DNA from 2 places in the Sinorhizobium sp. 22678 genome. Region 1 is predicted to be linked to the other one. Evidence: riboswitches for the same ligand, from Rfam matches in the RefSeq annotation. Region 1 holds a riboswitch; the other holds the start of a gene.
The links. Region 1 has a riboswitch for cobalamin ahead of bluB (5,6-dimethylbenzimidazole synthase). Riboswitches for the same ligand answer to the same signal wherever they lie in the genome.
Positions count from the first base shown of each region.

Region 2: linked by a shared signal. The riboswitch ahead of ACTJKL_RS14650 (aromatic ring-hydroxylating oxygenase subunit alpha) and the one ahead of bluB (5,6-dimethylbenzimidazole synthase) in region 1 are both predicted to bind cobalamin.

Region 1 covers NZ_JBQEMS010000024.1:64,323-71,475, forward strand. Annotated here, with positions in the region: gene ACTJKL_RS26305 (phytanoyl-CoA dioxygenase family protein) at 1-912, shown strand, start outside; gene ACTJKL_RS26310 (SDR family oxidoreductase) at 976-1,797, shown strand; cobalamin riboswitch at 1,838-2,048, shown strand; gene bluB (5,6-dimethylbenzimidazole synthase) at 2,094-2,777, shown strand; gene ACTJKL_RS26320 (DUF2865 domain-containing protein) at 3,340-4,467, opposite strand; gene ACTJKL_RS26325 (acyl-homoserine-lactone synthase) at 4,636-5,280, opposite strand; gene ACTJKL_RS26330 (helix-turn-helix transcriptional regulator) at 5,436-6,173, opposite strand; gene ACTJKL_RS26335 (NADP-dependent malic enzyme) at 6,381-7,153, opposite strand, start outside.
Region 2 covers NZ_JBQEMS010000008.1:205,190-212,342, forward strand. Annotated here, with positions in the region: gene ACTJKL_RS14630 (transporter) at 1-881, shown strand, start outside; gene ACTJKL_RS14635 (BA14K family protein) at 896-1,315, opposite strand; gene ACTJKL_RS14640 (glycoside hydrolase family 25 protein) at 1,574-2,635, shown strand; gene ACTJKL_RS14645 (FAD-binding oxidoreductase) at 2,637-3,737, opposite strand; gene ACTJKL_RS14650 (aromatic ring-hydroxylating oxygenase subunit alpha) at 3,734-4,978, opposite strand; cobalamin riboswitch at 5,092-5,294, opposite strand; gene ACTJKL_RS14655 (DUF6656 family protein) at 5,615-6,208, shown strand; gene ACTJKL_RS14660 (L-threonylcarbamoyladenylate synthase) at 6,274-7,153, shown strand, end outside.

The sequences.
Region 1 (7,153 bases):
CATGTGGTCGACGAAGCGAGCCGCATCTTCGATGAGATCATCGAGGAGCAGCACCGCACCAACAGCGGCGGCGGCGATCATTTCGCCAAGCCCGGCGCCAACGACCGGATCTGGAATTCTCTGGAAAAGCACTGCCTGAAGAACCCTGAGAATTTCGCCGCCTACTACGCCAACGCCATCATCGCGCTTGTCAGTGAGGCGTGGCTTGGTCCGAGCTACCAGATGACGGCGCAGGTCAATCGCGTCAATCCGGGCGGCGCGTCTCAATCGCCGCATCGCGACTACCATCTGGGCTTCCAGACCTCGGCCGTCATAGAGCAGTATCCGGCGCATGTGCACAGGCTCTCGCCGGTCCTGACGCTCCAGGGCGCGGTCGCTCATTGCGACATGCCGGTCGAAAGCGGGCCAACCTTGTTCCTGCCCTATAGCCAGACGTATCTGCCTGGATATCTCGCTTTGAGACGGCCGGAGTTCCGCGCCTATTTCGAAGAGAATTATGTGCAATTGCCGCTGGAGAAGGGCGATGTCGTGTTCTTCAACCCGGCACTTTTCCACGCCGCGGGCAGCAACCGGTCTGCGGGAATCAAGCGTGTCGCCAATCTTCTGCAGGTATCCTCCGCCTTCGGCAGGGCGATGGAAACGGTGGATCGCGAACACATGTGCGCCGTGCTCTTTCCGGCTCTGAAAGTCCTTGCGGCCGGCGGCAAGCTCACGCAGGACGAAATTGCCCATGCGGTTGCCGCGTGCGCCGAAGGCTATTCATTCCCGACCAATCTCGATCGTGATCCGCCGGTTGGCGGTCTGGCGCCCAGGACGCAGGCGCAGCTGATGCACGAAGCGCTTGCCGGTGAATGGAGTGCCGAGGCGTTTGCCGAGGCGTTGGCCGATCAGGCGGCGAGAAAGCTAAGCTAAACCACCTGGCTCAATGCACGGTCACGAAGCCATATTCACCAACATATCAAAGGGAGGAACAGGATGAGCACGGACCACGCCCGTTTGGACGGGAAGATCGCCATCGTGTCCGGTGGCACGCAGGGGCTCGGTGCCGCGATTGCCGCACTCTTTGCCGAGCGTGGCGCCGCCGGCGTCGTCATTTGCGGGCGAAACGCGGCGAAGGGCGAGGCGAAAGCTGCCGAGATCGCCGCGGCGACCGGTTCGAAGGTCGTCTACGTACCGGCGGATCTCGAGCGGGTGGAGGATGCCCGTGCGGTCGTCGCTGCTTGCGACCGCACTTTCGGTCGTGTCGACGCGCTGGTCAACGCAGCGGCGATCACGGATCGCGGCACGATCCTCGACACCAGCCCGGAACTCTTCGACCGGATGTTCGCGGTCAATGTGCGGGCGCCATTCTTCCTGATGCAGGAGGTGATAAAGGTGATGCGGCGGGAGAAGACGGAGGGCACGATCGTCAATATCGGTTCCATGTCGGCGAAGGCGGGCCAGCCCTTCATCACAGCCTATTGTGCGTCGAAGGGGGCGCTGGAGACGCTGACCAGGAACACCGCCTATGCCGTCCTGCGCAACCGGATACGGGCCAACGGCCTCAACATCGGCTGGATGGCCTCGGAAGGCGAAGACCGCATCCAGCGCGAATATCACGATGCGCCGGCGAACTGGCTGGAAAAGGCGGCGGCGAGCCAGCCCTTCGGCAGGCTCGTAGATCCGGCCGAGGTCGCGCGCGCCTGCGCCTATCTCTCATCGGCAGAATCCGGCCTCATGACGGGTTCCGTCATCTGTTTCGATCAGTCGATCTGGGGGGCCTATGACGCCTCGCCTCATCCGGAGGCACCGCTCTGAAGCTCTCCTCTTGCTCGCCTTGCGTTTCGAGGGGAGCTGTGGCCATATGCCGCCGTCAGGTGCCCGCGAAATGCGGGAGAATCGGGAAGCCGGTGCAGTTCCGGCACGTGCCCAACGCTGTGACGGGGACGTTCTCGCCAGGTTGGTCTGAATCTTTTCAGACCTTTGCCACTGAATCTTCACGTGATTCGGGAAGGCGGCGCGAACGGATGATCCGAAGTCAGAAGACCGGCCTGGCGAGATAGACCGGCCCCGCGCGGACGGCGGGAGGTTTCCGCATTGTTGGGGATCGAACGATGCTGCCTGACCAGAACGGCTGCCTTGCGGCGGCCGGAGCTTTTTCGCCGGACGAGCGCGCCGCCGTCTATCGTGCCATAGAGACCCGCCGCGACGTGCGCGACGAATTCCTGCCCGAACCACTGCCTGAGGATCTGGTCGCGCGACTGCTCGCTGCGGCGCACCAGGCGCCGTCCGTCGGCTTCATGCAACCTTGGAACTTCGTGCTCGTTCGTCGGGACGAGACGCGGGAGAAAGTCTGGCAGGCATTCCAGCGCGCCAATGACGAGGCCGCAGAGATGTTTTTCGGCGAAAGGCAGGCGAAGTATCGCTCGCTGAAGCTCGAAGGCATTCGCAAGGCGCCGCTCAGCATTTGCGTGACCTGCGACCGGACGCGCGGCGGAGCGGTCGTCCTGGGCCGCACCCATAATCCGCAGATGGATCTGTACTCGACCGTTTGCGCCGTCCAGAACCTCTGGCTTGCCGCGCGCGCCGAAGGGGTGGGCGTCGGCTGGGTCAGCATTTTCCATGAGAGGGAGATCAAGGCGATTCTCGGGATTCCGGAGCATATCGAAATCGTTGCCTGGCTTTGCCTGGGTTTCGTCGACAAGCTGTATCAAGAGCCGGAACTCGCCGCGAAGGGCTGGCGGCAGCGCTTGCCGCTCGAAGATCTCGTTTTCGAGGAAGGCTGGGGTGTCCGTTAGATCACGATGTTAGGGTCGATCTAAGGCCTGGTGATACTCTGGATACCCGACGCGGCTTGTTCGATACCCTCATTCCTGTGCTTGTCACAGGAATCCAGCCAGACCAAGTCCTTGGGCTGAAAGAACGCTTCCCGCGCCGCAGACGCGGCGCTGCTGGATCCCTGTGACAAGCACAGGGATGAGGGTCGAGAGGGTGCGACCCCTCGGCGCATTTCATAAACCGTGAAGATAGCGAGGCGGCGCAGAAGCTCCCGCCCGTATACAGCGTCCCGCTTCGCTTCGATGTAGTAGCCGCACATCCCCGGTCCCTCATTCCTGTGCTCGTCACAGGAATCCAGCCAGACCAAGTCCTTGGGCTGAAAGAACTCTCCCGCGCCGCAGACGCGGCGCTGCTCTCATCCCTGTGACGAGCACAGGGACGAGGACGGAGGAGAGATTGCAGTCCTCCGAAAAGTTTCCCACAGCGCTGCGCATCTTACCGGACGCGCAAAGGTCGCTGCTTAACGGGCTCTGGATCAAGAAGATGCGTGCCATTCTCGCGGAATGCTCGCAACGGCGCCTGTCAATTGTCCTGCAGCGGCTGGTATCGCGGCCCAAGCGGATGCTTGAGGTCGATCGCGCTCTCTTCCTGCGGAAGGAAGGTCGGACCGACGATGCGGACCTTGTTTTTGGTCGGGTCGTAGGGCCGCTCTTCTATCGGCTTGGGCGGCGCCTTTCTCTCGCTGCCCATGGTAATGACCGATGGGCTGACGGCGGTGAGCTTTCCGGCAGAGCCTGTCTTTTGCCTGTTGGCATCCGTTGCGGAATCCGGAATTCCGCAGCCACAGATGCCCGGTGAGCCGACACCGCGCGCCCGGTAGGCAAAGGCCGTTGGGAGGTCGGTGTAGGGTCGGCCGGTCGTTGCCGAAACCATCCGGTCCGCTTCTTCCGTTGCGAGCACATGGTAGTAGAGCTCCGTCTCCGCACCCGGGCAGCGCGCGCGGCAGAGATCGGCGTCGCGACCGAAGTCCGCCGGCGTGGCATGCGAGGAGATGGGAAAGAAGGCGCCATCGCATGTTCGCACGCACATGGTTCTGAGGCTGCCGGCGAAATCGGGCTCCATGAGCGGAAGCTCTGCCCCGGGGGCGTCGAGTAGTAGCGGATAGGCATCGCTGTCCGGCGGCAGGTCCCTCACGATGTTCCGGTGAACCTCCGTTTCCCGGGCGGCGGCGTTCGCAAACTCGCCTCCGGCGCTTCCGGTATCCCAGGCCTCGCGCACCCCTGAGCAGCCGTTGAGTTCCATTGCGGCGAGGATGCGCCGCCGAACGTCGTCGTCGCCACCGCCGATCAGATGCCTGCGCTGCGCCTTGAGTTGCCGCAGATTTTCCTCCATCCGCGCGATCGTGCCGTCGAGTTCGGCGCAAGCCGCCTCGTCATCGCCGCCGATAATGACGACGCTGTCGCTGCTGCATTCCATTCGGCGGCGATCGTTCTTGGCGCGTCGCAACTCGATGTTCTGGCGGGAGACCGCACCTGTGAAATCGCGCAGGCTGGCATTCGTCGTGAAACCTGTGGGAAGGCCGGCGAGGCGGGCGCTCAGCCGTTCGCAAACGCCGGATGCCGCAGCCGGACCGGTTGTCGCCAACGCGAGCGGTACGAGAACCGCCGCGATGCGCCGGATCTTGGATGCCACCTTCGGGGACGCGGACACGTGCTTCTTCCTGCCTTGCAGCGGACCGTTGCCGATGTGTCCGCCTTACCGCCTCATCATAGGACCTTGTCGAGATGGTGCAACGGGAAGAGGGCATCTGCGTTAATTTGCAATGCCCTTGAATGGAAAGCAGTGGGCCGTGCGACCTGCACGGCCCGGAATATCGGGTCAGGCGGCGCGCGCCGTTTCGAGCGACATCGGGCGATCGAGGACGGTACCCTCGATGGAGGCCACAGCCTTCATCGTTTCGAGCAGGTTCCTGCTCACCTCCCAGGCAATGGCGACCGCATGGACGGAGCCGATCCTGTGCGGGTCGGCTATGCGCTCCCCCGGGCAACCCATGCGGCGGAACATTCGCTCCAGGAAAACGTCGGTGACCGTGACGATATGGCTGATGCCCGAGGCAAGGCTCATTTCGCCCACACCGCACATCAGTTCGGCCGCGGCGATGGTGACCTGGTTCGATGCGCGATCCTGGGAAATTTCGGGATCGATGCAGAAGCGGCTCGATTCCCACACCGACGCGCTGCGGATTTCCGGATTGTCCCCGAGCAGGATCGGGAACGTATCGTCCAGCATATTCGGACCGAGCGTCGGAAGGAGCCTGAGAGAGCCACGAATCTTGCCAGTGTCCGGCGAGTACGACATGACATAGAGCGGATTGGCCTTGTCGTAGTGGTCGATTTCCCAGTCCCCTTCGGTCTTGACGTCCCACTTCAAGAAGTCGTGGAATACGCGCTTACGCAGCCGGAACATCTCGTCGATGGCCTGGGGATGCTGGCTGCGACCGTTTCCGTTCACTATCCTGATCATTTTTCGCTCCATGCGTGATTACGCGATGTAGCGATGCTGTCAGGCTCGGATGACATATGTAACTGTCTATAGTGACAGTTTATTTTCTTGTTTTTTCCCAATAGATTTGTGGGGGAAACTGCGAGTGGCCGGTCCTGTCCCGGGCCGGCAACCCGTCAGATGGTGGGGATCAGAGCATGTCGAACAGCGTGCGCTACGGCTTGCGTGTTGGACACTACATTGAGTTTGCGGCGGGCATTGGTCATGAAGAAACGCACGGTTCGCTCGGATATCCCGAGAATAGTTGCAATCTCCCAGTAGCTCTTGCCGGCCGCCGACCAGGTGAGCACTTCGGTTTCCCGCCCGGTCAGGCGGAGATCGCGCTCGTCGAGCGCCCCGGCCATGGCCGAATGTTCGAGCATGGAGGCGTGGAACAGGTTGGCAGCGAGCTGGAAATCGCGCAGATGGCAACGGCGATAGGCGGACCACTCGACCGGCGACATATTGGCACCGATTGCGAGGAGCGCCATGCGGCCTGCAGGCGAGGGGAGCGGCAAGGCCACGCCTTCGGTGGAAAGCCCGATCTCCTCGGCCGCCTCGAAGAGGGGCTCGCATTCCGGAAAGCGGCGCCGCGCTGTCGCCCATTCCACGGGCCTGACACCGCCTAGCGCAAGCTTGAGGATCGGGTCGATCCTGTAAAGCTCCCTGGCGGCGTAGATTTCAGCGGCGTAGGCGCCGAAAGTGTGATGCAGGCGGCAGATTCTCAGACCATCCGGAAGCGACTCCGCCTCCAGATACAGGAGATGCGAGATGTTGAAGGTTCGACGCATCAGGGCGAAGAAGCGCTCGGGGTCGGCGCAACCTCCATATTCCACGATATCCAGCAAATTGAGGACAGCTTGTTGATTAGTCATGCCGTAACACCGAAACTTGCCCCTATAATAAACATGGTTTACGGCGGCCGGTTTTGTCTAGTGCAATATTTCATAAACGGTGCAGTAATCCGGTCTATACAATCATAAGTTGAGTTTTGAGCCTAATATCGCTAGCGCGGCCGCGTCGGTTCCCCTGGAAGCAGCGTTTTTTTGCCCTCCATCGCCAATGAGGAGGCGCGCCATCCCTCAGACGGGATGGCTCGATTCGACGACGGCCAGCGCTGCCATGTTGACGACGCCGCGCGAGGTGACGGACGGCGACAGGATATGCGCCGGCAGCGCCGAGCCCAGAAGGATCGGGCCGACATGCAGGCTGTCCGTCATGGTTTTGACCACGCCGAGCGTGATGTTGGCGGCATCGAGATTGGGGAAGACGAGCAGATTCGCTTCGCCGTTCAGCGTGCTGTCCGGCATCACGCGTTGGCGCAGGACCTCGGAGATGGCGGAATCGCCATGCATTTCTCCGTCCACCTCCAGATCGGGGGCTAGCTCGCGCACGAGCTGCAGTGCGGTGCGCATCTTGAATGCGCTCTCGGAATCGCGCGAGCCGAAGTTCGAATGGGAGACGAGGGCGGCACGCGGCGTGATGCCGAAGCGGCGGATTTCGTTTGCAGCCATCACCGTCGTCTGAGCGATCTCCTCCGCGCTCGGGCTGAAGCTCACATAGGTATCGGTAAAGAAGGTCGCTCCGCGTTGTGAGATCAGGAGGCTGAGCGCCGAGAAGTCGAGTACGCCCGACCGCTTGCCGATGATCTGCGATACATCGCGCAAATGCTTGCTGTAGCGTCCCTCGACCCCGCAGATCAGCGCGTCCGCCTCGCCGCGCTTGACGGCGAGCGCGCCGATGACCGTCGTATTCGTGCGCACGATCGTGCGGGCCGCCTCGGGAATGACGCCGAGCCGCCCGACGAGGGCGAAATAATCATCGACATAGTCGCGGTAGCGCGGGTCGCCTTCGG
Region 2 (7,153 bases), on a different contig from region 1:
AGGCAGGTGAAGATTGGGTCTGGTTGCACCTCGCGCTCAGCGACGCGCGCACACCGGCGCTGATCGAGCGCATCGGCAATCTTCCGCAGGAGGCAATCGCGACCCTTACGAGCCACGACACGCAGGCGGCGATCACGGTCGCGGATGACGTCGTGCACGGCACGCTGGTCGATTTCGAGCGGACATTCGACGCGGTGACGCAGACGATCGGCTGGCTTCATTTCGCCGTCAGCGACCGGATGATCATCACCACGCGCCTGCATCCGCTAAGGAGCATCGACCGGGTGAAGGCGGCCGTGGAAAAGAGCTCCAAATGCAGCCGCCCGATCGATCTCTTCGAAATGCTCGTCGTCGAGTTCCAGCGCACCCTGATCACGCTGGTGCTCGAATTGACGGAGGAATTGAACATCATCGAGGACCATGTCTATGGCGAGGCGGGACACAGGAAACAGCCGGGGCTGGCGCCCTTGCGACGGACCGTCGTGCGGCTGCACCGGCACTTAAGGACCGTGCTCGCCCTGCTGCGCCGGGCCGGGGCACTGGAAGAGGACGAGGTGCCGCCGGGCTTCATCGACGTGACCGAGAGGCTCTCCGATCGGCTGGAATCCGTCGACCGCGATGTGTTCGCTCTTCAGGAACGCGCACGGCTGCTGCACGAGGAAATCGACAGCAAGATTTCCTCGGAAACGAACCGCCATCTCTATATCCTCTCGCTGATGACAGCCTTCCTTCTGCCGCCGACGCTGGTGACCGGCTTTTTCGGCATGAACACGGGGGCGCTACCCTTCTCCGAGGGCAGCGGCACCGTTTTTGCGGGAATGTTCATTGCCTCGTCGATGGGCGTTGCCTGGCTCGTGCTCAAGCGCATCGGCATTATTTGAGCGAAGCGGACCGATCAGCTATAGGGAGAATAGCACTGCCGGCGGGGCCCGTTATAGGGCTGATAGCTGTTGTCGTAAGCCCTGTAAGAGCGGTAGCGATCATAGCACCATTGGATATGCCGGCTGCCGTAGCGCACCGGCGGGCGAACGGCGGGACGGCGCTCGATCACGATGCCGGGTCGGAAGGCAGCCCCCGGGTACCACCAACCGCGGTAATAGCGATAGCCGGGTCGCTGATAGCGGTACCCACGATAGCCGTTATAGTAATAGAAGTCGCCATACCGATAATAACCGCGCCGCGGCGCGTACTGAACGTCCGTGACGGCGCTCTCGACGGCAACCCGCGGGGGCAGAGGCGTGAAAGCCTGAGACGGCACCGCCGATGCCGCCAGCGTCATCGCTGCAAGCGCGCCCGAAAGCCATTTCAGTGACATCATTTCCTCCTGCCTTCGATTTCATGTACAACCGGCCCTTGCAAGGGCGACATACCAAGACTAGGGCAGAAGTCGCCGGAAGCAACCATCGCGCGCGGATGCAGCAAAGGAAAAATCTCGCCGTCGATACAATCCTGGGCGGAATCGGACCGTCGACTTTGCCTCTTGAGGTCGGTGTACAGAAGCGTCCGCCTCGCGCAGATTGAGGCCGGGGCTGAGATTTACGACCTCTTAACTCTAAGTCGGCAATCTCAGAGAATGGAAAAGCGGGGAATCTCGATCATAGGGATGATCTTGCGCCTGGCGGTCCTCATGGGCCTGACCTTCGCGGCGGCGAACGCACGCGCGAGCGAAGTGGAGCCGTGGAAAGAGCGGCGGAACGCCCTCATCGTCGACGCTTACGAGCTGAACAGCATCGACTGGGAAGCCATGCTGAAGGACAAGCGGATAGCGGGCTTCATCGCGAAGGCTTCCGACGGCCTGCCGGAAAGCTACACCTGTACCGGTGACCACGGCGGCGATACGGTTGCACACTGCAAGACGATGTGGCGCAAATATGCGGTCAGCCGGGAACTCTATCAGACGCGCCGGATGATCGCGCGCTCGCATGGCCTGCTCTGGGGCGCCTATCATCTGGCAAGGCCCGGCAACCCCGTCGATCAGGCGAACCACTTCATCGACTATGCCGATCCGCGCGACGACGAGCTGATGGTGCTCGATATCGAAGGGATCGATCCGGAAAAATACATGTCGCTCGAAGACGCAGCAATCTTCGCGGGCCATGTGAAGGCCCGGACGGGGCGCTATCCCGTCCTCTATACCAACCACGCAACCGCGAAACACATTGCCGCCAACCGAATCAAGCATCGGCTTCTAGCGCGTCTTCCGCTCTGGTATGCGCGCTATAAGCCCGATATCCGCAAAGTCTTTCCGATGGGAAACTGGGACCGCTACGCGCTCTGGCAATTCTCGTCGGCGCATAATTGCGGAAAGAAGCGTTGCCCCTATCGGGTGCCCGGCACCCTCGACGATATAGACGTGAATGTCGCAGCGATGAGTGCATCGGCACTGAAGAGAGTCTGGCCCCATGGCGCGCTTCTTCCGGAGAAGCCGCCGGTGCTCACCGTTATCGCCTCGGCCACCGTCGGCACGATCCCGGCGTTGAATGCGAGTGCAACGGCCGCTCTTTCGCGGCCGCTGGTGATAAGCCGCGCCGAGGCGGAGAGCGGATCAGGGGCGGGCGCCGACGAGACGGTTACCGGCTCCATCGCCGTCAGGGCCGCCGAGGCACGCCTGCCCTACCAATCCGAGCGGCGGTAACTCAGGCCTCGATCTGGACGTCGCTTGTCGGCCGCGAACAGCAGGCGAGGATGTAGCCCTCCTCGATCTCATCGTCGAGAATGCCGCCATTGTGGTTCATCTCGACATCGCCGGCGATCTTCATCACCCGGCACGTTCCGCAGATGCCGCCCTCGCAGGCGGCCCCGATCCTGACGCCGTTGGCCCGGGCCGTCTGCAGAATCGTCTGGCCGGGAACGGCGGTCGCCTCCTTGCCGCTCATGGTAAAGGTCACCCGCGCCGCACCGGCCCCAGCATCGGCCGCCGGCCCCGCCCGAATTGCAAGCTCCTCGGCCGCCGGCGCCGCGGCGGGCTGGAAGCTCTCCTGGTGATAGCCGGCCATGTCGAAGCCCGCCGATTCCAGCATTGCCCGAACATTGCCCATGAACGGCTCGGGCCCGCAGCAGAAAACGGTTCTTTCCACGAAATCCGGTGCGAGCATCGGCAGCTTCGCCGCGTCGATGCGCCCGCGCAGACCATGCCAGCCATGCCGCGCCTCATGCCCCTCCACGAGGAAGCCGAGATTGAGCCGCGGCATTTGACGCGCGAGAACTTCGAGCTCCGTTCTGAAGAGGAGATCGTCGGGGCGGCGGGCGCAGGAAATGAAGGTGACATCCGTTTCCGGCGCGCAATCGGCCATCCAGCGCGTCATCGACATCATCGGCGTGACACCCGACCCCGCCGAAATGAAGAGATACTTTTCACCGGGATGACGGACGAAGCTGAAATCGCCGAGCGGCCCGAACGCCTTGAGCATCATGCCCGGCTTCAGATTGTCGAACATCCAGCGGGTGCCGATGCTTCCCGGCTGCGCCTTGACCGTGACCGCGACCGAAAGCGGGCGCGAGGGCGAGGACGACAGCGTATAGGTGCGCATCACCGGCTCGGCCGAGACGGGCAGTTCGAGCGTCACGAACTGCCCGGGCAGGTAGCGGAACCAGGCCGGCTTGTCGGATCGGAAGGTGAAAGTCATCACGTCGGCGGCTTCGGCTACGGCCGACGTGCACTCCAGCATGTGCTGACGGTCTCTCCAGGGATCGAGCTCGTCGAAATGGTGAAAGGAGCGAGGCATTTCCATGGTCATGCCACCCGCGAGAGCTGCGTGGCCCCGCCCTGAAGGCGGTCCAGCATGAAGCTCGAATACCACTCGACGAACTGCATGACGCCGCCCTCGTGTTCGGCCGAATATGGACCCGGCTCATAGGCCGGCGAGCGGATCCCGAACGCGTTTTCCTCGACGATCTGCCGGTCCTGGTCGTTGGTCTCCGTCCAGACGTGCGTCAGCTCGTCTATCGTATAGTCGACGCCCTCCACCGCATCCTTGTTGACCAGCCATTTGGTCGTAACCTGTGTCAGTTCCGGCCCGAGCGGCAGAACGCGGAAGGTGATCGCATGATCGCCCAGAATGTGGTTCCAGGTCGTCGGATAATGGAAGAGGAGCAGCGTGCCGATGCCATCGGCGTCAAGCCCGGCGGAGAGCTGCCTGCGCACGGCCTTCTGTCCGGACATCGTATAGCTCTCGGCGCCGTTGATCAGCGGCATTCTCGTCATGCGGAACTGGCCGGTGGGCGCGATCCTGAAAGCGCTCGGAAGGCCCGCCGCCTCGCATTTCTGCCAATGGGCGCCGATTTCCGGGTCGTTCATCGCCCCCTGGACACCGGTGACGGTCGGCGCTTCGGGATAGGTACGGCAGAGTTCCGGATGATTGGCGGCGCAGTGGTAGCACTCGCGATTGTTCTCCCAGACCAGCTTCCAATTGCCCTTCTCGACGATCGTGCTCTCGAAGGCGACCTTCGTTTCCCCGAGGCGGTGCGGCGCGAGATAGGCCGCGACCGTCTCGCGGAACGGCCGGAAGTCCATCGGTTGTTCGGCAAGGCTGATGAAGATGTAACCGCCGACGGTTTCGCAGTGGATCGGCTTAAGACTGTGTTCGGCCGGGTCGAAGCCCTCGGGCATCTGCCGCGCGAAGAGCAGGCGGCCGTCGAGCTCGTAGGTCCACTGGTGGTAGGGACAGACGAGTTTGGCGGATGAGCCTTTGTGCTGCGTGCAGACGCGCGAGCCGCGATGGCGGCACGAATTGTGCAGTGCCCGCACCGCGCCCTGTCTGTCTCGAACGATAACGACCGGGTAATCGCCGACCTGCACCGTGAAATAGTTCCCCGGCCGCGGGACTTCACAATCATGGCCGATGAACAGCCAATCCTTGTACCAGATCTGCTCCAGGTCCTGGCGATAATAATCAGGATCGACGTAGAAGGCGCGGTCGAGGCTGTAGCCATCGCGACGGGTCTTCAGCTTGCGCAGCATTTCGGTCTGAATTTCCATGCCCTTATCCTCGTTTTCCGCCGTTTCGGAGAGGCAGGACTGGAACCCGCGCCGGCCGCATGGACCCGCAACGCAATTGGCTCCGATCCGGCTGCCCGCCGCAACCAGCTACGGTCTGTTTCTGCTTCAAGGCTGGTTTCCGGGCTCTGGAGCTGTCCGCAAGGGACCTGCCCGGCGCCTTCCCGGACGCTGTGTCCAGTGGCCTTCTGCCGTGGCTGTTCGCTCCACCACCGTTGCGGGGGCAGCGCCGGGATTTGACCGGCTTCCCAATTCTCCGCCTTCCCTTCGAGGCAGCACCTTGAGTGTCCTCATCTAAGCCTCAGGGCCGGTCCGGCAACTGCCAATAGACGACATCCGCTTCCAGAAAGACGACAGCCATTCGCGGCGCAATCGGCACGATTGGCAGACGGATATTATCCATAACAAACAAGGAAGTAGGTGAATCTCCGCGCAGCCGGCGGATTTTTCGGCAGCGCCGTTCATGGCGCGAAGGCGGCTGGCCATTTTACGACACGGCCCACCGACACAAGGTCTGATCGATGCTCGCACGGCCGCAAACGAACCAATTCGTTAACTGTGATGATTTACGTTCGCTACCATCAACCCGCTTTCGGACAGGACGGCGCGACGACGCCCATGGCAAAACTCCGATATTACGACGCTGCCGACAAGGCGGCCGCACCGGCGAAAGCCAAGGCTCACACCGAGTTCCTGCGGACCGGCCGGATCGATAGACGCCGGTGGATGGCGAACGAGCGGCAGTATCTGAGTTATGCCGAGGTTGCGCAGCAGACGGCGCGGAAGCTGACGACGGCGGGCGAGACGACCCACAGCCGAATCAACGGGTTTCATGCCTCGATGCAGTTCCCGAAGATGGTCTACCATCGCACGCTCGCCAACAGTCCGCATCTCGGCTACTGCCACGTGACCGCCGCGAAAACCTGCCTCGCAAAGGGACATGAGATCACCTGGTCCTTTTATCTCGCGAACTTCTTCTGCGACCTCGGGAACGAGACCCATTTCTTCGACCGTATCCAGCCGGGCTATTCGCGCATGTATTTCGCCGTCGCGATCGAGCCCGATGCCGGCGAAGGACGGATCGTCGTCAACCGCAACGTGCGCGGCAACGGCCTGATTTTCCGGACGCAGGATCCGAAGGTGGCGCTGAAGAACGTGCTGATACTCGGCGCACGCGACGAAGCCTTGCGGCGGATCATTCGCAGCCTTTGACCAAGAAAATCGTTCTGTTTTTGCAATCGCTCCGTTAAGGAAGCGACGGAAAGGATCAGAACGCCATGGCCGAGATCATCGACACGCGCATCGAACCGGAGCGGGCAATCGAGACGGCTTGCGCAGTTCTTTCGGACGGGGAACCCGTGGCGATCCCCACGGAGACCGTATACGGCCTTGCTGCCGATGCCACGACCCCCGATGCGATCAGCCGCATTTACGAGATGAAGGGGCGGCCGCGGTTCAATCCGCTGATCTGTCACGTCTCCGATCTGGCGATGGCGGAGGCGCATGTGACCTTCGATCCGGTTTCGAGACGTCTGGCCGAGGCTTTTTGGCCTGGCCCCCTCACGCTGATCCTGCCGCAGCGGCGGGAAAGCACCGTGCACACGCTCGCATCCGCCGGTCTCGATACGCTCGGAATTCGGATGCCCGACGGGTTCTCGCGTCGGGTGATCGCCCGATTCGGGCGGCCTTTGGCGGCGCCGAGCGCCAACACCTCGGGCAAGATCAGTCCCACCAGTGCCGCCCATGTGCAGGCGGATCTCGGCTCCAGGCTGAAGCTCATCCTCGACGCAGGCCCGGCCGCGATCGGCCTTGAATCGACCATCGTCAAGGTCGAGAACGGAAAGCTGCGGCTGCTGAGGCCCGGGGGGCTCGACGCGGCAGAGATCGAAGCTTTGACCGGTCTTGCCATCGAGCGCCCGGAGACCGCCGGCGCTGTCATCGAGGCGCCCGGCATGCTCGCCTCGCATTATGCTCCCGGTGCCGCTGTGCGCCTCAATGCAGATGAGGTCCGGAAAGGAGAGGCCCTCATCCGCTTCGGCGGAAAGGCACTTCCCGGTGAAGGCGATGCCGCAATCGTCCTGGATCTCAGTCCGGGCGGCAGCCTGCGGGAAGCCGCGGCCAATCTTTTCGATTATATGAAAAAGGCGGATGCCAGCG